Regions from separate parts of the Pseudomonas sp. SCB32 genome, predicted to be linked through region 1. Evidence: predicted binding sites of a transcription regulator. Region 1 holds the regulator's gene; the other holds the start of a gene.

The links. Region 1 encodes LexA, which represses DNA repair genes until DNA is damaged. Its sites were predicted from a motif close to CTGTNTNNNNANACAG; they were not measured.
Region 2: a site for LexA is predicted at 2,655-2,670, ahead of imuA (translesion DNA synthesis-associated protein ImuA). Genes of this name have one in related genera too.

Annotation. Positions count from the first base shown of each region.
Region 1 is NZ_CP045118.1:4,214,171-4,221,882, reverse strand. Features, by position in the region: gene topA (type I DNA topoisomerase) at 1-556, shown strand, start outside; gene GA645_RS19260 (DUF6586 family protein) at 625-1,146, shown strand; gene GA645_RS19255 (hypothetical protein) at 1,260-1,499, shown strand; gene sulA (SOS-induced cell division inhibitor SulA) at 1,539-2,012, opposite strand; gene lexA (transcriptional repressor LexA) at 2,026-2,640, opposite strand; gene GA645_RS19240 (TetR/AcrR family transcriptional regulator) at 2,893-3,603, shown strand; gene GA645_RS19235 (L,D-transpeptidase) at 3,660-4,193, shown strand; gene nagZ (beta-N-acetylhexosaminidase) at 4,208-5,206, shown strand; gene GA645_RS19225 (S-methyl-5'-thioinosine phosphorylase) at 5,342-6,079, shown strand; gene GA645_RS19220 (DEAD/DEAH box helicase) at 6,404-7,712, opposite strand, start outside.
Region 2 is NZ_CP045118.1:3,249,534-3,257,245, reverse strand. Features, by position in the region: gene GA645_RS15025 (error-prone DNA polymerase) at 1-528, opposite strand, end outside; gene GA645_RS15020 (DNA polymerase Y family protein) at 525-1,934, opposite strand; gene imuA (translesion DNA synthesis-associated protein ImuA) at 1,942-2,556, opposite strand; gene GA645_RS15010 (ATP-dependent DNA helicase) at 3,277-5,592, opposite strand; gene GA645_RS15005 (VRR-NUC domain-containing protein) at 5,589-7,238, opposite strand; gene GA645_RS15000 (class I SAM-dependent methyltransferase) at 7,472-7,712, opposite strand, start outside.

The DNA of each region.
Region 1 (7,712 bases):
CTGTGGCAACAACCCGGATTGCGCTGGCTACGAGATCGAGGAGGGCCAGTACCGCATCAAAGGCTACGAAGGCCCGAGCCTGGAATGCGACAAGTGCGGTAGCGAGATGCAACTGAAGACCGGCCGTTTCGGCAAGTTCTTCGGCTGCACCAACGCGACCTGCAAGAACACCCGCAAGCTGCTGAAGAACGGCGAGCCCGCGCCGCCGAAGATGGACGCCATCCGCATGCCGGAACTCAAGTGCGAGAAGGTGGACGACATCTACGTACTGCGTGACGGCGCTTCCGGCCTGTTCCTGGCCGCCAGCCAGTTCCCGAAGAACCGCGAGACTCGCGCTCCGCTGGTTGCCGAGCTGCTGCCGCACAAGGACGAGCTGGATCCGAAGTATCACTTCCTGCTCGCCGCTCCGGCGAAGGACCCGGATGGCCGCCCGGCGGTGATCCGCTTCAGCCGCAAGACCAAGGAGCAGTACGTGCAGTCCGAGGTCGAAGGCAAGCCCACCGGCTGGCGCGCGTTCTTCGACGGCGGTAAGTGGAAAGTCGAAGACAAGCGCTGATGGAAGGCACGCCCCGCTATAGCGGGGCGTGCTTATACTGCCGACGTGGATTGCGAGAGGGCCTGGCCATGGCGCACGAACTCTATACCCGTACCAACCAGAAGCTGTTCTTCGCCGGTCTCGCTCTGGATGCCTGGCGTACTGCCGAGTCGGCACGCGCGATGAACGTCCAGGCGCGCATCCAGGCCGAGCGCGAAGCGGCGCTGTTCCATCTCTATGGCGCGGTGCTGGGCGTGGCCCATGAGATCGCCGGCTACTACCGCCTGCCGCAGGCTGGCGCCCCGCGCGTCGACATGCTGCTGAATGCCGAGGTGCTGGCCGCCGCGCCGAGCCCGGAGCTGGCGGAAATGGTCGAACTGGCGCAATCGCCGGAGGCTTGGCTGGGTCGCCTGCTGGCTGCCTACGCCGCGCTGTTCCAGCCGCCGAGCGAGCCGAAGAAGGCCAAGGCCGATCCCACCCAGCCGCTGATCCAGGCGATCAACGTCGACGACGAAGCGCCGGCCGAGTTGGGCAACGAAGAACTCGAGTCCTGGCGCAAATCCCTGAAGGAGCTGGTGCTGCGCTTCCGCGCATCGCTGACCGAGCTCTGATTGGTGCGCTGATACGCAGAGCCGCGACCATCCAGTCGAATGGTGGAATGTTGCGCTAGGGTGTAGCGGATGTGACTGTTACACTACCGGTTCTGCTGTGGAGAACCTTCGCTATGCCAACCTCATTTCTGGAAATCGTAGAGCTGCCTGACGGGCGTATCGTGCTGCGTCGCGCGGATGATGAGGAGTCGCTGGTGACCCTGGAATTCTCCGCCAATGCCAAGGGCTTCCTGCAAGGCCAGCACATCGAGATCGCCAAGGCGATGTTCAATGTCGGTGTGCAGATGGCTGGTCGTCTCGCCGAAGGCGGCGACATGGGCATGGATGACGAAGGTCCGCGCGTCCTGCACTGAGTTCTTCCACTTCGCCGCATTCGCGGCGAAGCTTCTGTTTCAACCCAGACGAATGTTCAGGCTCTGCGCCCGGCCGGCAACGGCGGCGCGGGATAGCTGCGTACGCGCCTTCGCGCTGAGGTTCAGCCAGCTCACCACCGTATGACTGTTGCCCAGGCGCAGTGCCTCGCAGGCCAGGGCCTGGGCGGCGGCCTGGTCGCGCGCCGGCAACAGCAGGATGCCCTCGCGGTTCAGTCTTGCCTTGCGCAACCAGTCCGGGGTCAGGCTGGAGGGCGGGGCGATCAGTGTAAGCCACCGGGAATCGCTTTCTTCGCTCAGCTCGCGGAGCATGGGGGCCAAAAGGGTCAGGCATTGACCGTGAAGGCCGCGCAGGGCGATTTCGCTGAAGGCGCTTTCATCGTCGGCGAGTGTGTCTTCCAGCAGCTCCGGGAGCGAAGGAGCAGTACCGCTCGCCCAGAGTGCTTCCTGGAACAGCGGGAGTTGCGGCAGGTTCAGCGGCTGCGGGTACTGCATGGGTGTCTCCTGTTCAGCGACGGATCACGCCGACGCTCAAGCCTTCGATGACCAGTTCCTGTTCCTTGAGGTCGACCTCGATGGGGGCGAACTCGGGGTTTTCGGCGAGCAGCCAGACCTTGCTGCCTTCGCGCTTGAAACGCTTCACCGTCACCTCTTCTCCCAGTCGGGCGACCACGATCTGACCGTTGCGCGCTTCGCGGGTGACGTGCACGGCGAGCAGGTCGCCGTCCATGATGCCGACGTCCTTCATGCTCTGCCCGCGCACCCGCAGCAGGTAGTCGGCCGGCGGGTTGAAGAAGGTGGGATTGATGCGGCAGGTGTCGTCGACGTTCTGCTCAGCAAGGATCGGTGCGCCAGCGGCAACACGGCCGATGATCGGCAGCTCGTCATCGTTGGCGGCGGTCTTGGGTTCGAAGCCGGGGATGCGGATGCCACGCGAAGCGCCCGGGGTCATCTCGATGGCGCCTTTGCGGGCGAGGGCTTTAAGGTGCTCCTCGGCGGCGTTGGGCGACTTGAAGCCGAGTTCCTGGGCGATCTCCGCGCGAGTGGGCGGATAGCCGTTGTCTTCCAGGCAGCGTTTGATGAAGGCGAGGATCTCGGCTTGGCGCGGCGTCAGCTTCAGCATGTCCATACTCTGGCTTTTTATACAGTGACTGGAATTATATACAGTGGCGGCGTCGTGGCAATGCCTAATTTCTTGCGACTGTCAGTGCGGCGCCCGTGGATGTAACCTGTGCGGGCTGGCAAGCGTCTTGCTGAAATTGAACTCACCTCGTCGCATTGCCCATGTTTCTGTTAACAATCGATCGCGCTTTGCTTGACAATGTGAGACCCTGAAACGTATGTTTCAAACAAGTGTTTGTCAGGCGGAGTAGCCATGGCCCAGTCGGAAACCGTCGAACGCATCCTGGATGCTGCGGAACAGCTGTTCGCGGAGAAAGGCTTCGCTGAGACTTCCTTGCGTCTGATCACCAGCAAGGCGGGGGTGAACCTCGCGGCGGTGAACTATCACTTCGGTTCGAAGAAGGCGCTGATCCAGGCGGTTTTCTCGCGCTTCCTCGGCCCGTTCTGCGCCAGTCTCGAGAAGGAGCTGGATCGCCGCCAGGCCAAGCCTGACGCGGCGCGCGCCACCTTGGAAGAGCTGCTGGAATTGCTGGTCGTCCAGGCCATGGCGGTAAAGCCGCGCAGTGGCAATGACCTGTCCATCTTCATGCGCCTGTTGGGTCTGGCGTTCAGCCAGAGCCAGGGCCACCTGCGCAAGTACCTCGAAGAGGTCTACGGCAAAGTGTTCCGCCGCTACATGCTGCTGGTACATGAAGCCGCACCGCGTCTGCCGCCCTTGGAGCTGTTCTGGCGCGTGCACTTCATGCTGGGTACTGCTGTGTTCAGCATGTCCGGCATCAAGGCGCTGCGCGCCATGGCTGAGAACGACTTCGGCGTGAACACCTCCATCGAGCAGGTGATGCGCCTGATGGTGCCGTTCCTCGCCGCCGGCATGCGTGCCGACAGTGGTGTCAGCGATCCTTCCCTGGCCGGAGCCCAGCTCAAGCCGCGCAGCAAGTCGAGCGCCGCGCCGGCCAAGGTCTGAATGACGCCCGGCTTCGCGCTGGGCGGTGCTGTCCTGATCGGCTAAAGTAGCCGGCCATGGCTGATCTCGATCTCCTCCATATTTCCCTGTCCGACCAGTTGCTCTACGGCTTTGCCGGGGAGCAACTGAGTGTGCGCCTGCCGGTCTCCACGGCGGCCAATGGCGCCGGTGAACTCAGTGGCTCCGGCTGCACGCCGCGCGGTCTGCATCAGATTCGCGCGCGCATCGGCGACGGTTTGCCCAAGGGGGCAGTGCTCAAGGGGCGCCGCTGGACCGGCGAAGTCTGGACCCCGGCACTGCACGAGGCGTTTCCCGGCCGTGACTGGATTCTCACGCGCATCCTCTGGCTCAGCGGCTGCGAGCCGGGGCGCAACCGGATGGGCGAGGTCGACACCTTCCGCCGTTACATCTACCTGCACGGCACGCCTGATAGCGAGCCCATGGGCTCGCCGCTGTCCCATGGCTGTATCCGCCTGCGCAATGACGATCTGCTGGAACTCTTTCCCCGGGTTCCCCTCCATTGCCAGGTCCGTATCGAAGAGGCCGCCTGCCCGCAGTGGCAGGTGGCCCGCTCTACTCAAGAGAAGTGAATTAAGGAATGCACATGCAAGGCTCCCTGATGCTCGACATCGGCGGCACCTGGCTGACCGCCGAGGACCGCCAGATACTGCGCCACCCGGAAGTGGGCGGCCTGATCATCTTTGCCCGCAACATCGAGTCGCCGCGCCAGGTGCGTGAGCTCTGCGCTGCCATCCGCGCGGTGCGCCCGGACCTGCTCCTGGCCGTAGACCAGGAAGGCGGTCGCGTGCAGCGCCTGCGCCAGGGCTTCCTGCGCCTGCCGGCGATGCGCGCCATCGCGGATAACGACAATGCCGAGCGCCTGGCCGAGCAGTGCGGCTGGCTGATGGCGACCGAGGTACTGGCCGTGGGACTGGACCTCAGCTTCGCCCCGGTACTGGACCTGGATCACCAGCGCAGCGCCGTGGTCGGCAGCCGCGCCTTCGAGGGCAATCCGGAGCGCGCGGTCGCGCTGGCCGGTGCGTTCATTCGCGGTATGCATGACGCCGGCATGGCGGCTACCGGCAAACACTTCCCCGGTCACGGCTGGGCGGAGGCGGATTCCCATGTGGCGATCCCCGAGGACGAACGCAGCCTGGAGCAGATCCGCGCCTGCGACCTGATTCCGTTCCAGCGTCTGTCCGGTGAGCTGGATGCGCTGATGCCGGCCCACGTGATCTACCCGCAGGTCGATCCGAATCCCGCCGGTTTCTCGCGCCGCTGGCTGCAGGACATCCTGCGCGGCGAGCTGGGCTTCGACGGGGTGATCTTCAGCGACGACCTGTCCATGGCCGGCGCCCACGTGGTGGGCGATGCCGCCAACCGCATCGAGGCTGCACTGACTGCCGGCTGCGACATGGGCCTGGTGTGCAATGATCGCGCCTCCGCCGAGCTGGCGCTGAGCGCATTGCAGCGCCTCACGGTCACTGCGCCGCAGCGCCTGCAACGCATGCGCGCCACTGCCTGGCCGGGCACCGAATACAAGCAGCTGCCGCGCTGGCAGCAGGGCATCAGCGAGCTGCGCGCCGCACAACTGATCGATTGATTGCGATCTGCTGCGCGTCGGCATAACGGCGTTGGAAGAGCGGATCGGACTGCTCATTGACGAGAGGTCCGGTCCGGTCTTCCGCCTTGTTCTGCTCTAGCTCGCGAGATCGCAGGGATACTTGAGGATAGAACCATGACTGTTTACGCCATCATCGGCGGCACCGGCCTGACCCAGCTGGAAGGCCTGACCCTGAAGGACTCCGTCGCGCTGGACACGCCCTATGGCGTGCCCTCGGCAGCCATTCAGCGCGGCGAGTTCGCCGGCCGCGAGGTGCTGTTCCTGGCGCGCCATGGTCATCCGCACCGCTTTCCGCCACACCAGGTGAACTACCGCGCCAACCTCTGGGCGCTTCAGCAGGCGGGCGCCGAGGCGGTGCTGGCGGTAAACGCCGTGGGTGGTATCCATGCGGCCATGGGCAGTGGTCACCTGTGCGTGCCGCACCAGATCGTCGATTACACCTGGGGGCGTGAACACACCTACTTCGCCGGAGACATCGATCACGTCACCCACATCGACTTCAGTCACCCCTATGACGAAGCGTTGCGCAAGAAGTTGATCGCCGCGTTGCAGGCGCTGGGCTATCCGCACAGCAGCCATGGCGTCTACGCCGCGACCCAGGGGCCGCGCCTGGAGACCGTAGCGGAGATCGCCAAGCTGGAGCGCGACGGGTGCGACATCGTCGGTATGACCGGCATGCCCGAAGCCGCGCTGGCCCGTGAGCTGGAACTGCCCTATGCCTGTCTGTCGCTGGTGGTGAACCCGGCGGCCGGCAAGTCCAGTGGGATCATCACCATGGCCGAGATCGAGCAGGCCCTGCACGAAGGTATCGGCAAGGTGCGCGAGGTGCTGGGGCGCGTGTTGGTGAGCTGACGACGCGCCGGAGCGTTCGGCTATCGCGGAGAAGGTCCGCTCCTGTGCCCCCAGCAATTCCCTTAGGAGCAACTGTCTTTGGGCTCCCGCGTTCGCGGGAGTGACGCTGTTATGCATCGTCACCTCGACACGTCATCCCCGCGAACGCGGGACACGGCTCTATCGCGAACAGCGCTTGCGCTGGCCCGAAGGGGGCTCATCCAAAAAAGCAATGTAGAAGGGGACGCTGTCCGCGATTTCCAATCCAGCGCCGTGCCATGCGGATCGCGGATGAATCCGCCCCTACGAGATCAAAAGCCGTTTATCCCGCGAACGGTGTACGCCCTACGGTTTTGGCAGGGGCGCGAAGAGCGCGTCGATGTCGCTCTCCCGCAATTGCAGGCCGGTGTTCTTGCCGTCTTCCAGCACTCCAGCGGCCAATGCGGCCTTGCGTGCCTGCAGCTGCTGGATCTTTTCTTCCAGGGTGCCGCGGGCGATCAGCTTGTAGACGAACACCGGCTTGTCCTGGCCGATGCGGTAGGCGCGGTCGGTGGCCTGCTGCTCTACCGCCGGGTTCCACCAGGGATCGTAGTGGATCACGGTGTCGGCGGCGGTGAGGTTCAGGCCGGTGCCTCCGGCCTTCAGGCTGACGAGGAACAGCGGGACGTGTCCCTGCTGGAAGTCTTCCACCGGCTGGCGCCGGTCGCGGGTTTCTCCGGTGAGGAGCGCATAGGGGATGCCCCTTTCCCGTAGCTGAGCCTGGATCAATTCGAGCATTGAGGTGAACTGCGAGAAGAGCAGGACGCGACGTCCTTCTGCGAGCAGTTCGTCGAGCATCTCCAGCAGGGCGTTCAGCTTGCCCGAATGTGCCGCTGGCAGATCCGCCTGCAGCAGTCGGGGGTCACAGCAGACCTGGCGTAGCTTGAGCAGGGCGTCGAGCACGACGATCTGGCTGCTGGCGAGTCCCTTCTGGCGTATTTCCTCGCGGACTTTGCGGTCCATGGCCAGGCGCACGGTCTCGTAGAGATCCCGCTGGCGCTCGTCGAGCTCCACCCGGTGGGTGATTTCGCTCTTGGGCGGTAACTCCGTGGCGACCTGGTCCTTGCGACGGCGCAACAGGAAGGGCTTGATGCGTGCGTTCAAGTGCGCCAGCCGCTGGCTGTCGCCGGCCTTTTCGATGGGGTGGCGATACAGTCGCGCAAAGTGACGCGCGTCGCCCAGCCATCCCGGCATCACCAGGTTGAACAGCGACCACAGTTCGCCCAGGTGGTTTTCCAGCGGCGTACCGGTGAGGCACAGACGCTGCCGGGCATCGAGGCGGGTTGCGGCCTGAGCTGACTTGCTGCTGGCGTTCTTCAGGTATTGCGCTTCGTCGAACACCGCCATGTGCAGCGGTTGCCGTGACAGGGCCTCGATGTCCCGGGCGAGCAGGGCATAGGTGCTGAGCAGCAGGTCGTACTGTGACAGGTCGTCGAAGTGCCGGTAGCGCTCGCTGCCGTGCAGGGTGAGTACGCGCAGCTCCGGGGCGAAGCGTGCGATCTCGTCCTGCCAGTTGGCCACCAGGCTGGTGGGCATCAGGACCAGGGCGGGGCGGTCCAGACGCCCGGCGCGCTTTTCCGTGAGGATGTGGGCCAGCACCTGCAGGGTTTTGCCC
Region 2 (7,712 bases), 960 kb from region 1:
CAGACGTGCGGCCTGTTCCTGCAGGCGGCGCAGCTTGCCGGTGTCGTCCGGGCCCTTGTGCAGTTCGACGCCGAGCCACAGGCGCTCGGGGAACAGGCCGCGCAGCCAGAGGCCGTCGTCGTCCTGCTCGTTTCGTGGCAGCCAGATCGCCAGCAGGTGGTTGAGGTTACCGTCGAAGTCCGCGCGCACCAGGCGATAGCTGCCTTTCTCGGCGCGGCGGCGGGCGTGGGTGAGCAGGCGGCAGAGGTTCTCATAGCCGGCCAGGTTCTCTGCCAGCAGTACCAGCTTCGGGCCTTGCTCGAGGCTCAGCTCGCTGCCGGTGATCAGCGGGATTTCCTTCTCCTTCGAGGCCTGCCAGGCGCGGACGATGCCGGCCAGGCTGCATTCGTCGGTGATCGCAAGCGCCCGGTAGCCGAGCTTCTTCGCCCGCTCGAACAGCTCGGCGGCGCTGGAGGCGCCGCGCTGGAAGCTGAAGTTGGACAGGCAGTGCAACTCCGCGTAGCCGATGCCTTCGACTGGCGCGCTCATGCGAACCAGCCGTGCAGCAGCAGGGGCCCGTCGTCGCCCACCGGGCGGAATACCCAGGCGCGCTGGCCGCTGCGGGTGCGCACCTGGTAGTAGTCGCGGCGGATGTCCTCGCTGTCCCACCAGCCGGATTCGATGCGCTCGGGGCCCGCCAGCAGGGTCGGGGCGAACTCGCGCAGCGGCTGGGGTTCGGCCAGCAGCCAGCCGGGACGCGGAGCTTCGGTGATGGGCTGCAGCGGCGTGGAGCTGTCTTGCCAGGCGCGCTCGGGGCGATGGTCGGCGCGGCTACCCAGACTGTGCACGGCGTCGTCACCCAGTCGCGCGCGCAGGCGTTCTCGCAGCTGCTCCCAAGGCAGCGACTGTTGCGGGCGGTCGTCGAACAGCTCGCGGTGCTGCGGCACGAAGGGTGGTAGATCGTCGGCCAGCAGACGCACGCTGTGCACCGGGGCGCGCAGTTGCAGTTGCTCCAGGCGGCCACGGGTCAGCTCGAAGAGCATCGCCGCCTCGCGCTCGGCGCTGAGCAGGCCGACCGGCATTTGCGTGTCGCTGCCTTCGTGGTGCTCCAGATGCAGGACGAAACGCTGCACGCCGCTGTCGCGCCCGGCGAGGAAGGCGGCAAGGTCGGCGGTCAGGCGGCGCAGCGGGAACAGCAGCGCCTGGGTGGATTCCACGTCGAAGTTCAGCTCGATACGCGACTCGAAGCGGTCCGGTGGCCGATAAAACTCCAGGGCCAGCGGGCGCTGGCCGAGCAGGGTGTCGACCTGCCGCAGCACCTGCGGCGGGAAGCGCCGGGCCAGGCTTTCGCGCGGCAGGGCGAGCAGTTGCTGCAGGCTGCGCAGGCCCATGCGGCCCAGCGAGGTGGCGGCGTCACGCTCCAGGCCCAGGCGCTCCAGCGGCATCCTGCCCAGGTACTGGCGCAACTGGTCGTTGTCGTGGATCGCCAGGCCGTCGTGGCCGTTGGCGAGGATGCGCGCGGCGGCCGGATTGGGCGCGGCGGTGATGCGATGGCGGAAGCCCAGCCCGTTCAGCTCCTCGCGCAGACGCGCCTCGAAGCGCGGCCAGGGGCCGAACAATTGCAGGCTGGACTGCACCTCCAGCAGCAGCGCGCGCGGGTAGTGCTGGCTGACCTGCGAGCTGAAGCCGTAGGCCCAGGCGGCCAGCAGGTTCTGCCAGCGCTGCACTTCGCGCAGGTCGTACTCGGCGGTGGCGAAGTCGCGGCTCAAGGCCTGGGCGGCGGTGAGCGACTGGCCGGGCTTGAGGCCCAGTGCCCGCGCGGCCGGGTTCACCGCTTGCAACACGCGGCGCTGGGGCGGCCCGGCGAGCAGCGCCAGGGCGGCGTCCGGCTCGGGACGGCCGCGCAGCACGCCGTCCATTGCCAGCTGTGGCAGGAGAATGCAGGCCCAGAGCATGGCGACCTCAGTGCCAGGGCAGCGGGATGGGCCGCGCCGGCGCCAGGCCGCCCCGGCACTTGAGCACGCGCAGCTGCGCCGGATTGGCGTCCAGCGCCAGGCGCAGGGCGGCGGGCGAGGGGTTGAGCGCTTCACGCTGCGAGCGGTAGGCGATGGCCAGGGCCTGCCCGGTTTCGGCGGCCACCTGCAGACGGCGCAGGGCGCGGTCGTCGGCCTGTTGCGGCCAGCACAGCACGGCGCCGCAACTGCCCGAGCGCAGGCATTGCTCGGCGGCCCAGAGGGCGTCGCGGCCGCTGGCTTGCACGATGGCGAGCTGATCCAGCGCGACCCCGGCGGCCTGCCAGGCGGCCGGGTAGGGGATGTGGGGGGGGGCGACCAGCACAATGCGTTCGCCGGCTGCGCTGAGCCGCGCGAGGGTCGGCCAGACCAGTTGCAGCTCGCCGGTGCCTTCGGCGGCCAGGAGGATTTCGCTGAGCGCCGCTTCCGGCCAACCGCCGCTGGGCAGGGTGGCATCCAGCACCGTGTGGCCAGTGGGCTGCAGGCTGGGCGGCAGGCCCTGGGGCTGGCCCTTCCAGACCTGGCGCTGATGGAACAGGGTGTCGAGCGCGACCACGCTGCCCATCACTCGCTCCTGGTCGGCAAGCGACGACGGTCAGGTGTCCGGCAGGAGGGCCGGGGGAGGGAAATGGGGTGGCGGGGCATGGGATGGCTCGGATTGCGCTGTATGGATATACAGTTTATCCGGTGGAGTGGGGGCGTCAATGGTGGTTGGTCTGAAGGGGATTCGGACGCGCGGGGCGCTTTCTGTATGAGCGGGCCCTGCCCGCGATCCGCCGGCAGGGTCGGCGCTTTCTCTTGCTCTGGTGTTGCAGGTCTGCTGCGTTGGCTTGGGTGTTCCTGTGCGGCTTCGGCGTTTGCGGACATACTGGGTTTCGCCCCCTCGGGCGACCTACTTTGGCAAACGCCCCAAAGTAGGCAAAGGTCTTGCCCCGGACATCCGGTTTTTCGCTTGGGACGGAAAATTCCCTCGTTGAATCGAAGTTTCAACGAGGCCTACTGAATGGGGCATTCGGCGCGCGTGGATGTTTCTCTGGAAGACTTAAAAGCCAAAGCCAAAGCTGCTCTTTCGTAGGAGCGGAGCTTCTCCGCGATCAGCCGGCAAGGCCGGCGCTGAGTGGGTTCGCGAGCAAGCTCGCTCCTACAATTTGGCGCTGTACCTCGGTGCCCGCTCCTACAGGGAAAGTCGGAGCGCTCTTCGTAGGACCGAGGGGGACGCCCAGTTCTTGCTCGCGAACCGCACGGCACAAGGACAATCGCGGAGTACGGATATCCGCGCGCAGGCTTACAGCAGCAGATCCCCCTGCGGCGCCTTCGACCGCGGCGGGTCGGCGATGAACTTCAATCGCTCCGGCTTCCACCACCCCGGCAGCAACCGCCGCACCGCCGGTTGGTTGAAGCGGTCGTCGAGCAGGTAGATCACCCCCGAATCCGTGGGGGTGCGGATGACCCGGCCAGCCGCCTGAACGACTTTCTGCAAGCCGGGGAACAGGTAGGTGTAGTCGTAGCCGTCGCCGAACATTCCCTGCATGCGCTGCTTGATCTCCTCGTTGACCTCGTTCACCTGCGGCAGGCCCAGTGTGGCGATGAAGGCGCCGATCAGCCGGTCGCCCGGCAGGTCGATGCCCTCGCCGAAGGCGCCGCCGAGCACGGCGAAGCCAATGCCGCGCGAGTCCGTGGTAAAGCGGTCGAGGAAGGCCTGGCGCTCCAGTTCGTTCATGCTGCGCGACTGCACCCAGTAGGGGATATCCGGGTGTTCGGCGGTGAAGCGTTCCAGCGCCTGCTGCAGGTAGGCGTAGCTACTGAAAAAGGCCAGGTAGTTGCCGGGCCGGGCGCGGAATTGCCGGGCCATCAGCGTGCTGATCGGCGTGAGGCTGGCCTCGCGGTGCTGGTAGCGGGTGGACAGGTTGCTCAGCGCATGGACTTCCAGCTGTTCGGCGTGGAAGGGCGACTCCACTTCGCGCCAGCCGGCGTCTTCCGGCAGGCCGAGCAGGTCGGCGTAGTAGTGCGCCGGGGTCAGCGTGGCGGAGAACAGCGTGGTGCTATGCGCCACCTTGAAGCGTTCGGCGAGGAAAGGCGCCGGCACCACGTTGCGCAGGCACAGGGTCGAGAGCACGCGCCGCGCGCTGACGTCGTGGCGGGTGATGTCGAACAGCGAGTGCGGCCCGTAGGCTTCGGCCAGCCGGCAGAACAGCATGGCGTTGAGATAGAAGCTCAACAGCTCGGCCTCGTTACCGGTGGGCTGGTCGGTGAGGTGGTCGGTGATGGCGCTGACGGCCTTCTGCAACGCGGCGATGAACAGGTCGGGGATGGTCGGGTAGATCTGGTAATCCACGTCCTGGTCCTGGTGCAGCTGGTTCCAGTGCCGGCCGACGCGTTCCAGCGCGCTCTTCAGCTTGGCCGGGGCGACCTTGCGCAGGGCGTTGAACTCGCCCTGGTCCAGCTCGGCGCTGTACATGCCGCGGCCGCGCTCGATGAGGTTGTGCGCCTCGTCCACCAGCAGGGTGACCTTCCAGTCGTTGAGCACGGTGAGGCCGTAGAGCAGGGCGGTCATGTCGAAGTAGTAGTTGTAGTCGCCCACCACCACGTCGGCCCAGCGGCACAGCTCCTGGCTCAGGTAGTAGGGGCAGACCTGGTGCTCCAGCGCCACCTTGCGCACCGTTTCCTGGGTCAGCCAGCGCTGCTTGAGCGCGGCCTCGCGGGCGGCGGGCAGGCGGTCGTAGAAACCCTTGGCCAGCGGGCAGGATTCGCCGTGGCAGGCCTTGTCCGGGTGCTCGCAGGCCTTGTCGCGGGCGACGTGCTCCAGCACCCGCAGCGGCTGCGCGGCCTCCTGCTGGCGCAGGGTCGCCAGGGCGTCCAGGGCCAGGCGCCGGCCGGGGGTCTTGGCGGTGAGGAAGAACAGTCGGTCCAGCTGCTGGCCGGGGAAGGCCTTGAGCTGCGGGAACAGCGTGCCGAGGGTCTTGCCGATACCGGTGGTGGCCTGGGCCATCAGCGTCTGGCCGTCGCGGGCGGCGCGGTACACCGACTCGGCGAGCATCCGCTGGCCCTGGCGGAACTCGGCGTAGGGGAAGCGCAGCGCCTCCAGTCCCTGGTCGCGCTCGACGCGGTGGGCGCTTTCCTGCTCGGCCCACTTTACGAAGCGCTGGCACTGCAGCTCGAAGAAGGCGCGCAGATCGGCGGCGGCGAAGCGCTCGCGGATTTCGGTTTCCTTCTGGGTGATGACGTTGAAGTAGACGACGGCCAGATCGATGGCGTCGATCTCCAGGGTCTGGCACAGCAGCCAGCCGTACACCTTCACCTGCGCCCAGTGCAGCAGCCGGTGGTTCTGCGGGATACGCGCGACGTCGCCGCGGTGGGTCTTGATCTCTTCCAGCAGGTTTTCGGTCGGGTCGTAGCCGTCGGCGCGGCCGCTGACCACCAGCCCCGGATATTCGCCGCGCAACGGCAGTTCGGCGATGTAGCCCAGCCCCCGGCGAGAGACCACCGTGGCATGCCCGGCCATGCCTTCCTGGGCGGTGGGGGCGGGGGTGAAGCGCAGGTCGAGGTCACCTTCCTTGGCGGTGAATTCGCACAGCGCGCGCACGGCGATGGCGTAGCTCATGAGGGCTCGTCCGCCTCGCCCTGCCAGCGCACGTAGCAGACCTCCACCGGCATGCCGTGCTCGGCGCAGAAGGCCAGCCAGCGCTTCTGGTTATCCTGCAGGCGGTCGCCAGGGCCTTTCACCTCGATCATCCGGTAGCGCGCCTCGCCGGGCCAGAACTGGATCAGGTCGGGCATGCCGGCACGGTTGGCCTTGGGGTCGGCCAGCAGGCGCTCGAACCACAGCTTCAGGTGCGCCGCCGGCAGGCAGTGCAGGGCCTGCTCCAGCAGGTTTTCGTCCAGCAGCTCCCAGTGCACGAAAGGCGAGAGGATGCCGAACTTGGCGACCCAGGTTTCGCGGATCGCCTCCAGGTACGCGTCGCTTTCGAGCAGCGCCAGGCGTGCGGCGAAGGCTTCGGCGCGGCGGCTGACGAAGTCGCTGCGGTTGAGATCGCTGGGCCCGGCCTGGAAGGGGTGGAAGAAGGCGCCGGGCAGCGGGGCGAAGATCACGTCCCAGCAGAGCAGACCGAACAGGCTGCAGACCAGCGCGTTCTCCACGTAGTGCACCGGTGCTTTGTCCTCGTGAAGCACGGCCTGCACGGCGAACTCGACGTTGACGTCCGGGCGTGGCAGTTCCAGGTCGATGCGCAGCGGCGGCGCGGTTTTGCTGGCCTTTTCCTTCGGTAGACCGAGCTGGCGGACCAGACGGGTCAGCGCGCGCTCTACCAACTGCAGCTCGCCGTCGCTTTCCGGCGCGGCCAGGGCGGCTTGCACCAGCGCGTGGGCTTCCTCGAAGCGTTGCAGGCGTTCCAGCACACGGATCTGCCGCTGCCGCGAACCCTCGGCAGCGGTGCGCCGGTACATCGCCAGCGCGGCGTCCAGCTCGCCTTCGCGCTCCAGCTGGTAGGCCATGCGGTACAGCAGGCGACCGTGGCGGGCTTGCAGGTAGGGGTTGTCGCTGTGGAAGTCGCCCAGCTCGTCCAGCAGCTCGCCGATGGGTTCGCCGGTCTCGAAGCGCACGGCTCCGTTCCACAGGTGGATGTACGCCTCCAGGTCGTCGCGACTGCGGAAGGCTCGGGAATCGGCGGTGAAAGGGACGGTTTCGTAGCGGAAGATGCCGAGGTCGGCGAGGACGAACTCGGACCAGTCCTGCTGCAGATTGCCGAAGAACAGCAGGCGCAGGCGGTCGCACAGCGGCGTCGCCATCAGGGTGTAAAGGCGGTCAAGGTCCGGGTACCAGCCGGCGAACGGCTGCACCTGCTCGTGGTAGGCGTGCAGGTGCTCGTAGAGTTCGGCCTTCTTCAGCGCGCCGCGCGGCAGGTCATCGCGGAAGCGTGCGAGCAGTTCGTCCTTGAGCAGCAGCGGCAGCAGCTCTTCCAGCGCCAGGGGATAGGCGTCGTCCAGCCAGCCCAGCTCCAGCAGCGGCGCGGCGGCGCTGGGAATGTCACCGATCTCCGCGTAGCTCAGCTTGCCGGCGCGAAAGTGCGGGCCCTTGCGCATCACCAGCCGTACCAGCAGCGCCCGCGAGGGCAGCGGCAGCGCGCGGAAATCGGCGATGAACCGGGCTTCCTCGGCGTCGAGCAGGTCGGCGTAGCGTTCGTCGATCCAGTCGAGGGCGCGGTGGAAGTTGGTCAGGTAGTAGAGGCTGGGGTCGAGCGGCACGAGCATCAGTTTTCACTGGTTTTACATACAGTGCCTAGGATGGCGCGGTGGGGGCGCTGCCGCAAGGGTTAGTGCGGCCTTTCATCGGGATGTGGCCTACAGCGTTTTGGGGGGCTCTGTAGGATGGGTGGAGCGAAGCGATACCCATGCGGCGGGTGCTCGGAATCGATGGGTATCGCTTCGCTCCACACCATCCTACGGTCGCTCTTTGCTCTACCGCATCGCACCGGCTCAGCGGATCAACCCAGGCGGAACACTAGCGCCTTGAGGCCGCTGTCTTCCTCGATATCGGTGAATTCCGGCGGGTTTTCCAGGCGCTCGACGAAGCGCAGTTGCGGCGCCTCGGCGGCCATGCCCTGGAGGAGGAAGTCGACGCCCACCGCCGGGTCGTTCACGCAGGCCAGCACGGTGCCGGAGCCGTCCAGCAATTCCGGCAGGCGCCGGAGGACGCGGGCGTAGTCCTTGTCCAGGACGAAGCTG